DNA from 2 places in the Gudongella oleilytica genome. Region 1 is predicted to be linked to the other one. Evidence: riboswitches for the same ligand, from Rfam matches in the RefSeq annotation. Region 1 holds a riboswitch; the other holds the start of a gene.
The links. Region 1 has a riboswitch for molybdenum cofactor ahead of EC328_RS07605 (S-layer homology domain-containing protein). Riboswitches for the same ligand answer to the same signal wherever they lie in the genome.

Region 1 (8,618 bases):
ATCTCGTCAACTTCTGGCTCTGCCAAGGGTTCCTCCAATGGTGCCCCGGTGATTATCTCTACTGGTTCCTCAGCTATGTCCGGGTCCTCTGCAGTCTCCTCAAATACCTGCTGTTCAGCCGGTACTTCAGCATCAGTGCTGTCCTTCTTGCTGCAGCCTGAGGCTACGACAGAGAGCAGCAAGAAGGCTACAACTACCAATATTATATTTTTTTTAGTCATTTTACTTCCTCCTTGGGGATGTCAGCTCTCAAATCTATTGGTGTCCCAATAATCTCATGAGCATTACTGCTGTCTGTGCTCTGGTAGCACTCTGAGCCCCACTGAAGCTGCCATCTGGGAAGCCATCGATTATCCCTGCTCTGACTGCAGCTGCAGCTGGTGCCTTAGCCCATTCTGGGACTGTGTCCTTAAATTCTGAAAGAGCATCGTTTATTTGCGACTCTGAAAGCTCTGTATCCACGACCCTGCCCAGGATAGCTGCAATCTCTGTTCTGGTTATTCTCCCAGAGGGTTTAAAGCTTCCATCTGAATAACCATTTACCAGACCATTTTCGACTGCCGCTGTTATGGATTTACCATACCATGACCCTATAGTTACATCCTTAAAGGAAGAGACTTTTGTCTCAGTATCCAGACCAAGGACCCTTGAAAGCAATACCACAAACTCTGCTCTGGTTATGCTGTCATTTGGCCTGAATCCTCTGGAATCTCCTTTAACGTATGACATTTCTGCCATTCTGGAAATTGAAGCCTCAGCCCAATGACCTTCGGTGTCAGCAAACTGCATCAGTTCCTTATAGACCGCTGCACCTCCGTTTGTTCCGATCATAAGACCATCCTCCGAAAAGTCCAGGAAGTAAACATTGTTCCACTGCTTAGTTGGGAATGGCTTACCATAAAGATACGCTTCTGCTTTTTCAAATTTTATATCAATCCTCGCAACTCCGCCTGCTGTTGTTGCTATATAAATTACACCAGCTTCATCAGAGCTTGCCTTGACAAGTCTTATGTCATTGTCTTCTCCTATTCCCGGATAAAGCTCTGATGCTTTGTAGGTCTTCTTCTCATTGCCAATTATATAATCAACCTCTCCCTGACCAAAGCCTGGAGCGTTCCCTGAACGAACTATCCAGACTCCTCCATCAGGGTCAACTGATATGCTCCTCACCCAATTATGGTTAAAATTGTCTGGGTCAAAGCCCTGATAAGTCGTCAGCTTGCCACTTGGATCAAGATATTGGTACCCTCCAAAATACTTAGGCTCAGCCTCTGTACCCTTAGTGTCCGGATAATATCCTATCCATACTCCTCCTTTACCATCAGGCTCAACTGCATCCACTGAGTATGGCAATAAACCTTCAGCTTGAGTATAAATACTCCACTCCCCGGATTTATCGATGTGAACCAGACCGTTTTGAGTGCCTATATATATCCCACCATCTCCATCAAGCTCAAGCTCCTGTACAAAGCAAGCCGGAAGATTTGAATTCTCTTTATTTATACTCCTCCAGCCGTTTGGATCCTTGACAAGTATTCCTCTTGGATCGTTAGGCCCTCCCAGAGTAAGCCATAGTTCTCCATTTTCCCTCTGAACTATCGCATACACCGTATCTATCTTTAGTGTACCTGCATTTATGGTCTCTATTTCCGTAATGTGGGACCATTTCCCATCGATTGACCTTACTGAAAGCCCGCCGCCATTAGTTCCTATCCAAAGGTTCCCTTCATTATCATACTCCATAGCTCTTACACTGGCTTCTGACATTTCAAATCCAGTATCATTTCTATGGATTATCCAATCTACGATCGCCTCCCTATTGGTAACTGGTTCAGGAAGCTCTGGTAAATCAAGCTCTTTGATGTCCTCTGTCTTCGGTTGTTCATAATCCCCAGTGCCTACGACTATACAATCTACCCATTTGACCCACATGGATTTACTTTCTTCTATTATAAGCCTTATAGGTCCATATGCATTATTATTTTCGTATCCAATGGAAGCTTCGTTTGGAACCAGAGGATATCCTTCCACAGCATATGCGAGCATTATTTTTTTTAGTTGTCCAGATGAATTAAGTACTCCATTCATGACCTGATCATTACTGCGTAATATTTGATTGTAGTTTGCGCCACTAAATACTCTGATGGATGGTTGATCTACTCCATCCTTGAGCTGTACAAAATCAGATATCAGTTTCCAAAGCTCTATGCCCTCGAATTCTCTTATGCCATCACCGGTATACACATCTCGCAAAATATAATCCAGCATTGACTCAAGCTGTCTTAGTGTAAAGGTCATTGGCTCCTTTACCTGAGAGCCTGTCACTCTCAAAACAGGTTGATCTAAATACTCTTTATATGCTCCCTGATTGTGGTTCCAGGTCGATGTAGAGTCTACAGATGAAGCAGTCTCCACACCTGTTCCTTGTTGGTTGATCGTACCTGTTCCAATAGCTTCTCCCTCTCCAACTATGATCTCCTTTATATATTGTACCTGATTAGAACCATTGGTATCATTATATCCTGTCTTACCAAATATTATCCTCAATGGCCCGCCGTCATTTCCTAAACCAGGGTTGAATCCTTCATCAGTCGGCCTTGTAACGTATGGATATCCATTGAAACCATAGGCTACGAGTGGTGGCATGCCTGATTTGACCGGCTTAACATTTGAACCGTCGAACTTGCCATCTCCCAAATCTTGGGAGTCCTTCTCGTAATAACCATAAAGCTGGTAGTTCTTTATCTCTCCTATGGTCATTGGTGCAAAATTATAATTATCTGCCGCAACGAATCTAATCTTGGTATCATTGGGAGTCTTAGGATCAAGACCAGCTTTTAGAAGGAGATCCCACAGCTTGACTCCCTTATAGTTGTTATAATACCAGAAATACTCGCTATTTGAGAGACTGTACTCACCTGTATACTTGATATCGTCCATTGCCTCAATTTCCGATACCTTATATCTAATCTCCTTGCCAAGCGCATCTCCATGTATTATTATTTCATAATCAGTGTATTCAGTAGAGTTAAATGGAGCATAGGAATGTTCAAATATATTTTTTGCGTCCTTTTCCTCAACGTAGATATATGCAACATTTGAAAATTCCCTGGCAGAGGCTTTATCCTGCTCATATACCAGCTTGAAGCATCCATTGTCGTTGAATTTATCCTGCTTAAAACCTACGTCCGAGTCGAGGTACACATATGGCACCTCATTTACTCCATAGGCAATAGTGTATTTGTCCGCATCCTCTAAAGGTACTGTAAGTATAGTCTGTCTGGATTTACTCTTGAATGTAATATTTCCTGCATTTGGTCGCAGCTTTACATAGTTCTCCAAAAGGCTCTTGGCATCTACTCCCTCGTAGCTGTTCAGGAATACTCCTTGGTCAGTTTTTTCGTAGTATTCAACTACTGCCTGTTCCTTGGTGTTTTCCTCTATTTGCCTTAAGGAAATGGCTCTGTAGCCTTCTACAGCAGGTCCCTCAATAGTAAAGGTAGCTCCTGAAATGGCATCGATATTATATGGCGCTCCCGGATAGCTGATGTGTTTGTAAGGAGAAGCTGAACCCACATCAGCAAATCTTTCCTCGCCAACTATTATTTTTACAACTTGCTTTCCCCATTTGGATAAATTCATGTCATTTATACCTGCCTGACCAAATACAAGCTTGGGAAAATCCTTATCAAGGTCACTTTCGGTGAGAGCTCTGTCGCTCCAACTGACGGGAGGTGCAAAACTGTCCTTAGGATAGTCTGCAAGTACTGCTGAATATCTGGCTATCATTGCTGGTGCTGATTTTTTGCTCTCCACGGTAAAATCGGGATAAGTGTATGTACCCTTAAGCTCGCTTATCGTCTTCTTGAAGGTAAAACCATCTGAACAGATAAAGGTCATCTCCCAATCTGTTCCTGATATAAGGTTTTCTGTTCCAATAAGCTCGAACAGATCATAGCCCTTCACCTTTGTTATCTTGTGAAAATTCAAGCTATTGTTCCCAGAAAAAACTGCTTCCTTTATAGTATATCGGTCCCAGTCATCAGGACCTATGGATATCTGGTTATTTATACCTGTGCCGGTTATCGTAAGATCCACTGCTTCTGCTCTCGCTATTGGGATACCTGGAAGAAATAGTGTCAGTGAAAGGATAATCGATAACCAAGCTTTGGCCAGCTTCCTATTTTTCATAATTGCACCTCCTGTGCTATGAAAAGAGCGAAGACTTTTGCCCTCGCTCTATCCGTCCTATTCTTTACTCTAAATCCTGCTCGGCGAACAGGGTGTTATATACTATTACAGCTGCTTCAGCTCTGTTGACTACCTTTGTTGGTTGGAATTGGCCCTCTGCAACGCCAGCAAATACTCCCTGAGCTTCTAGCCAAGCTACTTCGTTTGCAGCCCACTCAGGTACTAAGAGCTTGTCTTCGTAATTGGATTTTTCCATCACAAATTTATTCAACTTCTCCTGTGCAACTACCTCTGCCATAACTGCAGCTCTACCAGCAACAGCTGCAATTTCTTGTCTATTTATTACTTTAATCGGCATAAAGGTTCCATCTGGGTAGCCTGTGAATATACCATTATCTACTGCTGTCTGAACATATGGTGCAAACCAATCACTTGCTTTGACATCGCTGAACCCGCCCTTATACTCTACAAGCTCATAGCCAAGAGAAACTACCGCTATCTTGCAGAACTCTGCTCTTGTGAAGCTACCTGCAGGGTCAAACAAATCGTTGCCCTTTCCATTTACTATTCCCTTTTGTGCCAAGCCTTCAATAGCAGATTTTGCGAAGGCGAATTCATCCGTTAAATCTGTAAATACAACTGCCGCAGGCTCTTCAGCTACAGGATCCTCGACAACAGGTTCTTCAACAATCGGCTCTATTGCTTCTCCTACTGTAATTTCAGCCACTAGCTTAAATACTGTTCCAAATTCACCTGATTCTTTAACCTTTCTATATACGACTATTTCATCTGTTTCAGGATTCTCGTCATTGTCTATAGCTAAACCATTTACTTCATATGCTATTACATACTTTAGACTTTCTGCCATAATATCTGTAAGCATTTGAGGGTCGATCGGATAACCATCTGAAGCAACCATAGCAACCTCAGCCTCTTCTACTTTAAGCCCCGCAAGCTCTCTAAGTACATATGCAAGACTTACGCCTTTAACTGTAACAGTCTTTTCACCTGTTTTGCTGTTATATATGTATTCCTCGTCGATTTGTGCTTCCTCTGGCATTGCCTTAAGCTCATCCAAAGTCAGTGAAAGCTCTTTTTCTACCCCTGCACCATTAATAACTACAACTGCTTCGCCTTCTGCAAATACAACCTGTGAGAAAAGCATAGCAATAACTAATAATAAAGCAGATACCTTTTTAAACTTTGTCATAATCCATCCACCTTTCATGTTTTGTTTGTACTCCGCAGGAAAGGAATGACTGCAAAAACAAAAAGCAGCATTCCCAATGGAAATACTGCATAACTCTCCTTTCCATCAGGAGGCCCCGCCGTTTCCAGCTGAACCCTATCGGTTTATAAACCATAAATAATCGAAGGTCAATAAACTCGGAGATTTATTTATTCAACAATATTTTAACATAATGTGTAATCTATGTAAAGCGATACGACAATAGTGTACTTTGTTCCCTCAAAAAAGGGAGTCCCCCTGCTTCTGGAAGAACCGTCCGCAAGGGGATGTATTGAGAGGTATTAGATGTTAGCTGTTTAATATTTACATCTATATTATACTATTGTTTTTAAGAAATGTAAGTACCATTTTTGCATGATTTTCAGATATTAGAACATTTTTTCAAAACCAATTTCGGATTTTCACCCCCGATTGGAAATTGCCTTCCATGAAATGAGATGTTTGCTGAATCTCATATGAGCACCTAAATAATCACAGGCGTACCAGGACTTAAGTCCTTTTAAGCGATAAAACCCTGTTCCATACAAGTTTTAATCATAACTCCAGTACTGTACCCGCAGAAACGTAATCGATTTTGTGACCCAGTTTCCCCTTAAGCCATTTGAACTGGTCATAGCCTGTGCAATGTGCTGTGTAGAGTATGGCGCCTGATTTATCCAGCTCATCGGCTACCTTGGTGAGAAATTCCAAATCGCTCTGATCATCCAGCTTCAAATCGTATAGATGGAATCCTCCTATCACATGAGTTATGGGGAGGTCAGAGTTTTCTGCAGCTTGTCTTAAAATATTTGCGATGCCTCTATGTGAGCATCCGGTAAATAGTACCCTCTTTTTCCCATCTTTAATGATCAGATTCTGTTCATGGTGGAAGTCATCGACCTGCCATTCCTCTCCCTTCTTCATAAGAAGGTGCGAATTTCCCTCAGGCACGAGATAGTCCCCATTGATCCTTGAAAACAATATCAAATCATCATCAAAGAAAATATCCTCGTCTACCAGTGTAATCCTGTCCTGGTTCTCTAATGATGGCTCAACACCAGCATCCTCAATATCTCCATCCTTATCGGAAGCATGGGGTATAAATGCCTCACGTTGCATGTATATCCTCGCTTTATCGTTTTTCTCAAGAAATGACGCTATACCCCCGGCATGATCATAATGCCCGTGGGAAATTATAACAATATCCACATCTGCAAGATCTACGTCGAGTTTCTCTGCATTGGAAAGAAACTTATCAGTTTCTCCGGTGTCGAAAAGGAGCTTCCTTGTATCGGTTTCAATATATAGGCTCAATCCATGCTCTGTCAAATACTCATCAGATTTTCCCCTGTTCTCCATAAGTGCTTTTATGATCATTATGACTCCTCCTAAATATGGGTTTCATTATGTGCATATATACCCTTTAATACTGTACTATAGCAATTGGTTGACTTTTATGCAAAAAAAAGGTACATTGTTTGATAAGAAAGGTGGGGATCAAATGAAAAACAACTTAAAGGAAAAGCTTGTCTCAGGCGGTAAAGCCATCGGCACCTTTTTTGAGGTAGGAGGAGAGACAGCTGTTGAAGGGCTTGGGTACACAGGCCTCGATTACATAATCATAGATACGGAACATGGCCCCTTTGAGGTAGAGAGCACAATGGGCCTTATAAGGGCCGCTGAGCTCAAGGAGCTTGTACCCCTTGTCAGAATCAAGGACGTATCAAGACCTTCAGTTCTCAAGAATCTTGATATTGGTGCCATAGGACTGGTCGTACCGTGTGTGGAAACAGTCGAAGAAGCCAAATCTCTCGTTGAGTGGGCTAAATACTACCCGGTTGGTAAAAGAGGATTTTTCACAGCGAGAAAAGCAGGGTTTGGTTACGAGGATTTTTCAAGAAACGTTATGGAATATTTCAAAACCTGCAACAGAGAGACTTTGCTGATACCGCAATGTGAAACAAAGAGATGTCTGGATAACATCGAGGCTATAGCTGCTCTTGAAGGAGTAGACGGTATATTTATTGGTCCATATGACCTGTCGGTGGGTCTTGGTATACCTGCCCAATTCAATGAACCGGTTTTCAAGGAAGCTATTGCAAGGATATTAAAGGCATGCAAGGATAGCAACAAATTAAGCTTTATATTCACAGCTGATCCTGCAATGGCTATAGGTTATCTTGAGCAAGGCTTTGACAGTGTTACCATATCTACGGATATTGCATTTTATATTGCAGGGATCAAGTCTATGGTAGATGGAATAAAGAATCAGGAGGGATGGAAATGGTGAAGTTAGCGAATAGAATGACAAAATTTTCGGGTGACGATTTAGCTGATATTCTGAGATATTCTCTCGACCCTTCAGTTATTTCCTTTAGTATGGGAAGTCCAGCAAGAGAGCTTTATCCGGTTGACGCTATCAGGGAGATAGTCGACGAGGTACTTGCCAATGACTCACAAAGATCATTGTCATATGGCTCGACAGATGGGTGGCAGCCTCTCAAAAAAGCTTATTTGGAGCATGTTGCCAAACCTAAGGGTGTTATTGCTTCAGAAGATGAAGTAGTCGTTACTACCGGATCTACTCAAGGGGTTGACCTTTTGACGCAAATCCTCATTGATCCAGGTGATTGTATTCTTGTAGAGTCACCAACTTATTTAAATACTATCTCGGTTTTCAAGAAATATGAAGCTAAGCTTGTTTCAGTCAAAATGGACGACGAAGGTATAATTATTTCTGACCTTGAGGAAAAAATCAAGCTGCACAAACCAAAAATGCTATATACCATACCAACCTTCCAGAACCCATCCGGGAAAACCCTTTTGGTTGAAAGAAGAAAGATGATTGCGGACCTTGCCTCCGAATACGACATGATCGTACTTGAGGATGATCCATATTGTGATCTAAGGTACAGGGGGAATTCAGTCCCACCTATCAAGACCTTCGATAAAACAGGTCATGTAGTTCTTGCAAATAGCTTTTCCAAGACTATTGCACCCGGATTAAGGGTCGGAACGATGGTTGGAAGCAAGGAGATCATCGACGCCATAATTCTTGCCAAGGGCATAACTGATACAAACACGCCGATACTTGCACAGGCGATATGCTCCGGTTTCCTTGACAGAGGCCTTCTACCAGCTCATCTTGAAAGCATGGTCCCATTATATCTTGAAAGATTGGATGCAATGCTTGAAGGTA
Region 2 (8,618 bases), 670 kb from region 1:
TTTTTAAATTCCTCGGACTTGATAATCCTTATGAACTCAATTACCAAATCCATTTCCAGGGATTCCCCGTCAATAAGGAAGTCATAGTCTTCATCTGCCAGAGGCACAAAGTCCAAGCCCATTGCGTTAGCTGCTGAAAGCACGCCAAGTCCCGTATCGGCGGATCCCGTCAAAACAGCAGAAGCCACGGCCATATGAGTTGAGAGCTCTCTTTGATATCCCCTGATATCCCCAGGCTGTATACCTGAGAGCTGCAGCCTGTAATCGAGGAGCACTCTTGTTCCTGCCCCTCTTTGCCTGTTGGCGAATACTACATCTTCTCTTACGAGGTCATCTGTACCTTCTATTTTCTTAGGGTTGCCCTTTTTGACAATAAAGCCTTGCAGCCTTTGTATCCCCTTGATCAGAACCATTTTTCTACCCGGGAAATATTTTTTAATGTAGCTTATATTGTATTCTCCCGTATCCATATCCAGCAGGTGTATGGGAGCAAGGTGGCATTCGTTTCTTCTAAGACTCATAATCCCTCCCATACTCCCGACGTGGGAGGATGAAAGCTTCATCATATCTCCTATAATGTCCATTACAAGGTCATGACTGCCGATCGATACGAGGGTGTCTCTTATTTGTGATAAAGGCTTGAGCAGCTCGACCTCTATTTGGTCTCCTGCTTCGTATCCCTCAACGTTTCTTGGGATTATGCCAAGACCATCAGCCTTTACAAGGCTCATACTTACCCCCGCTCCACCAGAAAGTGGTGTTGCGATAAGTCTGTCCCCTACCTGTCCAAGGCTTACTCTTATGACTTCCTTGTTTTTTAGCGATGAAACCAGACGCCTTGATATAGTTGCCTTAACAGTCTCATATATCTCCCCCCGATCCCCCAGATACTTTAGGATCACTGGTTTGGCGAAAATGTCGAAAACCATGAAGGCGGAGACAGGATATCCCGGTATTCCTATTACCGGCTTTTCATTTATTACTCCTAGTATTGTAGGCTTTCCCGGCTTCATTGCAACGCCATGGACAACTACTTCTCCAAGCTCTCTAATTAGGTTGACCGTGTAATCCTTCGTCCCTGCAGAGGAACCGGCATTTATCAATACCACATCATTCTCGTCAACCGCCAGAAGGATAAGCCTTTTTAGCTTCTCATAATCATCCTCCATTGGAGAGTATCTATTTCCAATGCCTCCAAGGCTTTCTACCAAGCCCTTGAATACGTAGGAATTTGAGTCGATTATCGTTCCTTCCCTCACCTGAGAAATCTCCTCAACGATCTCGGAACCTGTCGGTATTATCCCCACCCTCGGCTTAGCATATACAGGCACCTGTGCTATGCCTCCTGAAAGCAAGGCTCCCAGATCCATAGGTCTTATTTTATGCCTTGACGGCAATATCATCTCTGTTGCAACGATGTCCTCTCCAATCTGTCTTACATGCTGATAAGGGTATGAGGGCTGAAGGATCTCAACCCTTCCATTTCCTTTCTCAAGGACCTCCTCGATCATTATCACAGAATCATAGGGTTCCTTAATTGGATTCCCAGTGTTGATATAGATGAAGTCCTCACCCTCAATAAGAGTCATGGGTCTGCTTTCTATTGCTCCTACGGTTTTCTTGGACTCCACGGCTATTCCATCCATGGCAGCCGCATTGTAGCCAGGCGACGAAACCAATGCATATACGGCCTCAAAGGTCACTCTTCCAAGCGCTTCTGAGGTGGGAACCATATCTCTCTTCCCTGAGATTTTAAGCCTGTCCAGATATCTCGACCTTGCCTCGTCAACATCCACATTATCGATATAGGTAGTTCTTTCCATTTTAACTCCTCCTAAATAAGGAATACATCCCTTAGCTCGCCCTTATTGACTCCCTCCTCGTGCTCCTTGATCACTATATAACCCTGGGAGCCTGAAAGCAGGGTTATCATGCCTGACTTTCCAAAGCTTGGAATTGCCAGATACTCTCCATCTTCCTTATCCAGGCGTACCATGTGATAGGTTTCCTTGCCTGGAGAGGATGGGAAGTTTTGTGTCACCAAAGCCCTAACCTGTGGGAGAATATCCTCCCTATTCATCAGACTCCTTATAAATGGCTCAACAATAGCCTTGAAGACAACTATGGAGGAAACAGGATGGCCGGGTAATCCAACGACCAGCTTACCCCTTCCATCCCCAACTATAGTAGGCTTACCAGGTTTGATCGCAAGTCCGTGTATAAGTACTCCTTTACCGCCAAGAGCTTCTATTACCTGGTACGTATAATCTCTCGTCCCAACCGAGCTGCCTCCTGAAAGTATAAGGATGTCACATTTTTCTAATCCTTCCAATACTCCTTTAAGCAGCTGATCGTAATCATCTCCGATTATAACCCTCCCGGATATCTCTCCGCCAAGACTCTCCACCAGGGAACCAATCGAATAGGAGTTTATGTCTCTTATCTTTCCAATATCTAGCTTATCCCTGATTTCGATTATCTCATCACCTGTTGAAATTATATGGACCCTGGGCTTTTTATATACCTTCGCCTTAGTTATTCCGAGGCTTGCAAGCACCCCTATACCTTGAGGCGTCAGCCTGTAACCCTTTCTAAGGACCGTCTGACCGACCCTGACGTCCTCTCCCTTAAACAGAATATTCTCTCCTACAGATACGGGCTTGTAGATAAGGAGTGTATTGTCGTCCATTTTTTCGGTATTTTCTATCATCACCATTGCCGTTGCACCTTTAGGGATCATCCCTCCTGTTGGCACATAAACGGTTTCACCGCTTTTTATAGTTAGTGCAGCTTCCTCGCCCATCCTTACCTCCCCCTTTATCATAAGAAGCGATGGGATAGAGTCTGTTGCACCATGGCTGTCCTCGGCTACTATTGCATAACCGTCCACCGTTGACCTGTCAAATCCAGGCACATCCTCTTCGGATACCACATCCTCGGACAAAGTCCTGCCTGTGGTCTTCTCCAGCTCCAATTCCTCACTCTGGAGAGTATATCCGGAGAATTCATCCAGAACCAGTTTTCTTGCGTCTTCGACTGAAGATACCTTAAAGAACTCCATTTATATCATCCTTCCCAATTCAAGTTTGATTTGGTTGTGGCATAGTCTTTCAGCCTGCTCCATATTGTGGGTTATAATAACTATAGTTGCACCGGTTTCATGGTTGTATCTTCTAATAGCCCCTTCCATCCTCAAGGTTGAGTCAGGGTCCAAGTTTGAGGTTGGCTCATCCAGGAGTAAAAGACTGGGCCTTATGGAAAGTGCTCTTGCCATAGCCACCTTTTGTGCCTCGCCACCTGAGAGTTGATGCCCTTTCTTTTTTAACAGCTCCTCTATTCCAAGACTTTCAGCTGCCCATAATACTTCTTTATCTATTTTTTCCTTGCTCTTAGCGCGAATTTGCAGAGGATAGGCAATATTGTCGTAGACCGTCCTCCTAAAAAGATATGGTTTTTGGAATACGAGTGTCATCGACTCTCTTATATGGTTGCTTATAGGGAGTCCGTCATAGGTTACCTCCCCTTCGAAGCTGTCGTCAAGTCCAGCAATTATATGCAGGAGTGTCGTTTTTCCAGCCCCGTTGGAGCCGGTTACCCCTGTAATCATCCCGCGAGGGACGGTTAGTTCATCTATATCTAAAACCATCGAATTTCGGTATTTTTTTCTAGTTCCAATCAGCTTGATCTCCATTATTCTTCCTCCTGACTATATGAGTAAATCAGGCTGTGGATCCCAAAGGAAACCACAAGCAGGATAATCCCAAGAGCAATTGCCATTGGATAATCTCCCATGGAGTTCATCATTGATATTGCGGTCGTCATCACCCGGGTCTGTCCCTTGATATTGCCGCCCACTATCATTACTGCCCCTACTTCAGATATGGCTCTTGAAAATGCAGTAGCAACATTCACGAGAATGTCTATTTTTAATTCTCTAATAATCAGTATCACTGAATCGAGTCTGTTTCCTCCAAGGGTCCTCGAAACTTTCTCCAGAGGGATCCCTCTGTTTTTGGATAGGTTGTATGTAAGCCCAAGTATAAGCGGTATTACAAGTATCGTCTGAGCGATTATCATCGCTGCAGGGGTGTAAAGAAGCCTTAAATATCCGAATGGCCCTCTTCTTGCCAGAAGCAGTGCTACCACGAGACCTACGATCACTGAGGGGATGCTCATGAAGGTATATACAGTTCTTGAAAATATTCTTTTGCCTCTAAATGGCTTTATGCCAAGATAAACCCCCAGAGGAACAAAGATAAGGGAGGCGACCACGGTAGCACTTGTGGATACCAGAAGCGACAGAATGATTATTCTATACACCTCGCTATCAAATCCAGACAGAAGCCTTATTGCCTCTCCAAATCCCTGTGCTATATAATCCATGATCCCTCACCTCCTTTGTTGGTATAATTACTTGATAAAGCTTATATGAAACTATTTGCCATAGTTTGGTATAAACAAAGGCTCGCCATATTCCTCGACCCCAAATTGCGATATAAGCTCCTGTCCTTCTTCTGAAATCAGCCAGTCCATAAACTTCAATGCTCCAGACTCATTGATCATATCTCCCTTGTTTGGATTGACAGGTATTATTCCATACTGATTGAAAAGATCTTCATCTCCCTCGACAACGACCTCCAGTTGAAGTGTATCCTTAAGTGCAAGGTAGGTCGCTCTGTCGGTCAGGGTATATCCTTGTCTTTCGTCAGCTATCTTAAGGACATCCCCCATACCTGCACCGGCTTCGATATACCACTCGCCAGCAGGCTCAATAGAAAGTGCCTTCCAGAGTCCCAGCTCCTTCTTGTGAGTTCCTGAGTCATCTCCTCTCGATACAAATTGGAGTCCCTTTTCATTGATTGCTGCAAGTGCTGCATCGATATCATTACCATAGATAATTTCGCCATCAGCTGGTCCCACTAGTACAAAATCATTGTACATTACGTCATTCCTTACTGTACCATGGCCTTCCTCAACCAGCTTCAGCTCGTCTGCCTTGGCGTGGACCAAAAGAACGTCAGCCTCGCCATCTCTTCCCATTTGCAGAGCGTTTCCGGTTCCAACAGCAATTGTCTTAACTTCGATCCCGGTCTCCTCGGTGAAGATTGGGAGCAGAAAGTCGAGAAGTCCTGAGTCTTGTGTACTTGTAGTCGTTGCGAGGATTATGCTTTCCTCAACGACAGGTTCAGACTCAGCTGCAGGCTCCTCTGCAGGAGTATTTGCCGGCGCTTCTACAGGTGCTTCAGTCTTTGGTGCACAACCGGACACAGTTCCAAGGATTAGTAAGAGGAGAAGTACATATGTAAGCGTTTTTTTCATGATGACCACTCTCCTTTAATTTTGGGAAACAAAAAAGACAACCAGAAAGAAAGGTTGCCTTAATAAACATCTTCCTTTCCAAACGGGAGGCTCAGAGATTTCCCTCTAAACCCGACGGCACTGGGTCATGGCTATGCTTTAGACCTTCGTGCTCGGAAAATTGCTGTAGATATTCAGTTTGTCTCCTCTTGCAAATCCGATCAGTGTAATTCCGGTTTCCTGAGCCAGCCTGACAGCCAGCTCTGTAGGTGCAGACCTTGAAGCGATAACAGGTATTCCCTGCTTAGCTGCTTTTATTAGCAGCTCGGAGGATACCCTTCCTGTTGTAAGCACCAGCTTGTCAGACAACTCTTTGCCCTCAAGCCTGGCTCTTCCGATAAGCTTGTCCATTGCATTGTGCCTTCCAATATCCTCCTCCTGAAAGAGGAGCTCCGAACTATTGCACAAGGCACATCCATGTACACCTCCAGTATCCCGAAAGAGCAGAGAGTTCCGATTGAACTCTCTCATTAATTGTAGCACAATACTTGGATGAATTTCCATTCTTTTCTGTATTTTTATAGCCTTTGTCTGATCTACAGCATTATAGAACGAGGTGCCCTTTCCACAGCCCGAGGTTATGGTCCTTCTCCCTATAAGCCTTTCCCTAAGCGGTCTTTTTATTTCTGTATTCACGGTGGCTTGTCCTGCTTCTTCCTCTACGTTCAGCTCAATGATCTCATCTATATCGTCTATGAAGCTTTCAGACAAAAGGAACCCTGTTATCAACTCCTTGAGAGAGGTAGGCGTGCATAAAAGAGTAACAAGCTCCTCACCGTTCAAGTGTATGGTCAATGGGTATTCGACTATAACCCGATCCTCTTCGATTGTTGATTCTCCGCTTCTCCACCGCGAAACCATTACCCTATTCGTCGTTTTCAACAAAGGTTCCCTCCTCTGTATACTTTAGAAGGTCCTCGCGGGTATTAAGATTAAAAAACATTCCCCAGTCAGGGCTGAAGCCCCTGGCAACCTCCTCGGGTATATACTCAACATTGTGGTTCATAAGAAGTCTGTGCACAGCCTTTCCTCCCCCCATGAGAAAGCTTTCTATATGATCGATCAAAGCCTTACTATAGAAAGCGTTAAAGGGCTCGATCCAATCGCCGAATTTGGTGATGCAAGCCATTGACTCATTCTTATTCAGCAGCTCCATCATATAGTCTATATATTTGGTGTTTAATTGAGGCATGTCGCAGGCTATGACGAAGGAATATTCCGAAGAAGCAGCAGAAAGCCCGGCATGTATCCCTGATAAGGGGCCCATGTCGGGGATTATATCACCTGTTATTTTGTCTGCCAGTCCAATGTACAGCTCTGGTCTGTTAGTCACCACTATGGTCTCGTCAAAGCTGCCTCCAAGTCTTCTAATAAGCCCTTCGATCAGACTTCTTTCCCGAAGCCTAAGAAGCTGTTTGTCAAAGCCCATTCGGGTGCTTTTTCCACCAGCGAGGATTATTGCAGAACCAAAACGCTTCATATCAATCACCGCTTCTTGCACATTCTCCATCTCTTCCGGTCATGATCTCCAATCCGTGGTGAACGCTGTCCATAATAAAATCCAGAGATTCTTTTACAGCCTTCGGACTTCCCGGTAAATTTATTATCAGAGAGCTTTTGCGAATTCCGGAAACCGCTCTTGAAAGCATAGCGCGAGGAGTTATTTGAAGGCTTAGTCCCCTTATTGCTTCCGATATCCCGGGAGCCATTCTGTCGCAAACACTTATTGTAGCCTCAGGAGTAACGTCTCTCATACTGAATCCAGTACCACCGGTTGTAAGAATAAGGTCTACCATGACCTCATCTGAAAGTCTTATCATCTCCTGGGCCAATAGATCCTTTTCGTCGGGAAGTATCCTATAGCTTACGACCTGATAGCCTCTATTCTCCATGATATCCCTGATCAGCGCTCCTGAAAGATCCTCTCTGTCTCCCCTGGAGCCCTTATCGCTTGCCGTGATTATTCCTACCTTAAACATATTAACCTCCCCAGGGAAGGGTCATGTATTCCTTCATCCTTCTGTCGTATTCAGACTTGAAAATCCTTTCGTGGCCTTCCTCCCATTTTGAGAGCTTAGTGAATATTGCTTTTATCCCCTCTTCCTTAGCATACTCGGCGGCTCTCTCATAGAACTCCTTGTAGTCTCTCTCAATTAAATATGCCATCCTCAGTATTGTAAGATCAGGAATATCAGACTCCTTAAGCGTCTCCTCAATATGCTCTGATTCCTCTCTGGCTTTAAATATATCCTCTTCTCTGTCCATGACCTCCCCGGATGTATCAAAGCCTCCGTTGTCCCCATAAGCCTTAAGCTGTCTTTCCAAATAAGCATAATGCTCCATTTCAACATCTGATAGATCCTGGAACAACTTTTGTGTGGTCGGATTTGAGAAATGTCCAGCCTTTTCCTTGAAGAAATTGCTGCCGTCCAGCTCCATCTGCATAGCATATTTCAATACCTGTTCATAATCCATCATAGCACCTCCTGAACTCTTTCAATCCTTACTGCTGCTACCTTTAGCTCCGGTATTTTTGCTATTTCGTCAGTTGCTGTATTGGTCAGGTAATTTGCCTGCCCCTCAGAGTAATGGAATGGCATGAATACAACATCTTCGCCGATTCTATCTGTGACCCTTGCCCTTGCATGAGTTTCGCCCCTTCTTGAGGTAAGCCTTATCATATCCCCTTCTGATATGCCAAGCTTATTTGCAGTAGTTTCATTTATCTCGACAAAGGAGCTTGGCGCCAAGGTCATAAGACCTTCTTCTCTTCCTGTCATAGTCATTGTGTGGTACTGGTACAGGATCCTTCCTGTGGTAAGGATATATGGGTAATCACTGTCAGGCATTTCAGCACTGTCTACATGCTCGACAGGCATGAACAAGCCTCTTCCCCTTGCTATGGCTGTCTTATGGAGGAACCTGGTTCCTGGGTGTTCCTCGTTAGGTACAGGCCATTGCAGTCCACCATGTTCAAGTCTCTTATAGTTGATTCCTGCATAGGACGGGGTGAGGGATGCCACCTCTGCCATTATCCGCGCGGGATGGGAATATTGCTTCTCATATCCCATATGGTTCATTATCTCCATAAGGATCTGCCAGTCGGGCTTAGCCTCTCCAGGAGCTTCAACTGCCTTTCTTACTCTCTGGACTCTTCTTTCTGTATTTGTGAAGGTGCCATCCTTTTCAGCAAATGCTGCGGCAGGAAGGACCACATCAGCAAGCTCAGCTGTTTCAGAAAGGAAAATATCCTGAACTAC

Region 2: another riboswitch for molybdenum cofactor. It lies ahead of EC328_RS10945 (ABC transporter substrate-binding protein); the one in region 1 lies ahead of EC328_RS07605 (S-layer homology domain-containing protein).

The regions. Positions count from the first base shown of each region.
Region 1 is NZ_CP035130.1:1,587,249-1,595,866, forward strand. It holds gene EC328_RS07595 (molybdopterin-dependent oxidoreductase) at 1-221, opposite strand, end outside; gene EC328_RS07600 (S-layer homology domain-containing protein) at 256-4,191, opposite strand; gene EC328_RS07605 (S-layer homology domain-containing protein) at 4,256-5,401, opposite strand; molybdenum cofactor riboswitch at 5,481-5,595, opposite strand; gene EC328_RS07610 (MBL fold metallo-hydrolase) at 5,975-6,796, opposite strand; gene EC328_RS07615 (HpcH/HpaI aldolase family protein) at 6,921-7,709, shown strand; gene EC328_RS07620 (aminotransferase-like domain-containing protein) at 7,724-8,618, shown strand, end outside.
Region 2 is NZ_CP035130.1:2,256,574-2,265,191, forward strand. It holds gene EC328_RS10925 (molybdopterin biosynthesis protein) at 1-1,823, opposite strand, end outside; gene EC328_RS10930 (molybdopterin molybdotransferase MoeA) at 1,835-3,061, opposite strand; gene EC328_RS10935 (ABC transporter ATP-binding protein) at 3,062-3,691, opposite strand; gene EC328_RS10940 (ABC transporter permease) at 3,691-4,383, opposite strand; gene EC328_RS10945 (ABC transporter substrate-binding protein) at 4,435-5,319, opposite strand; molybdenum cofactor riboswitch at 5,375-5,489, opposite strand; gene fdhD (formate dehydrogenase accessory sulfurtransferase FdhD) at 5,458-6,240, opposite strand; gene mobA (molybdenum cofactor guanylyltransferase) at 6,224-6,838, opposite strand; gene EC328_RS10960 (MogA/MoaB family molybdenum cofactor biosynthesis protein) at 6,840-7,337, opposite strand; gene EC328_RS10965 (ferritin-like domain-containing protein) at 7,339-7,833, opposite strand; gene fdhF (formate dehydrogenase subunit alpha) at 7,833-8,618, opposite strand, start outside.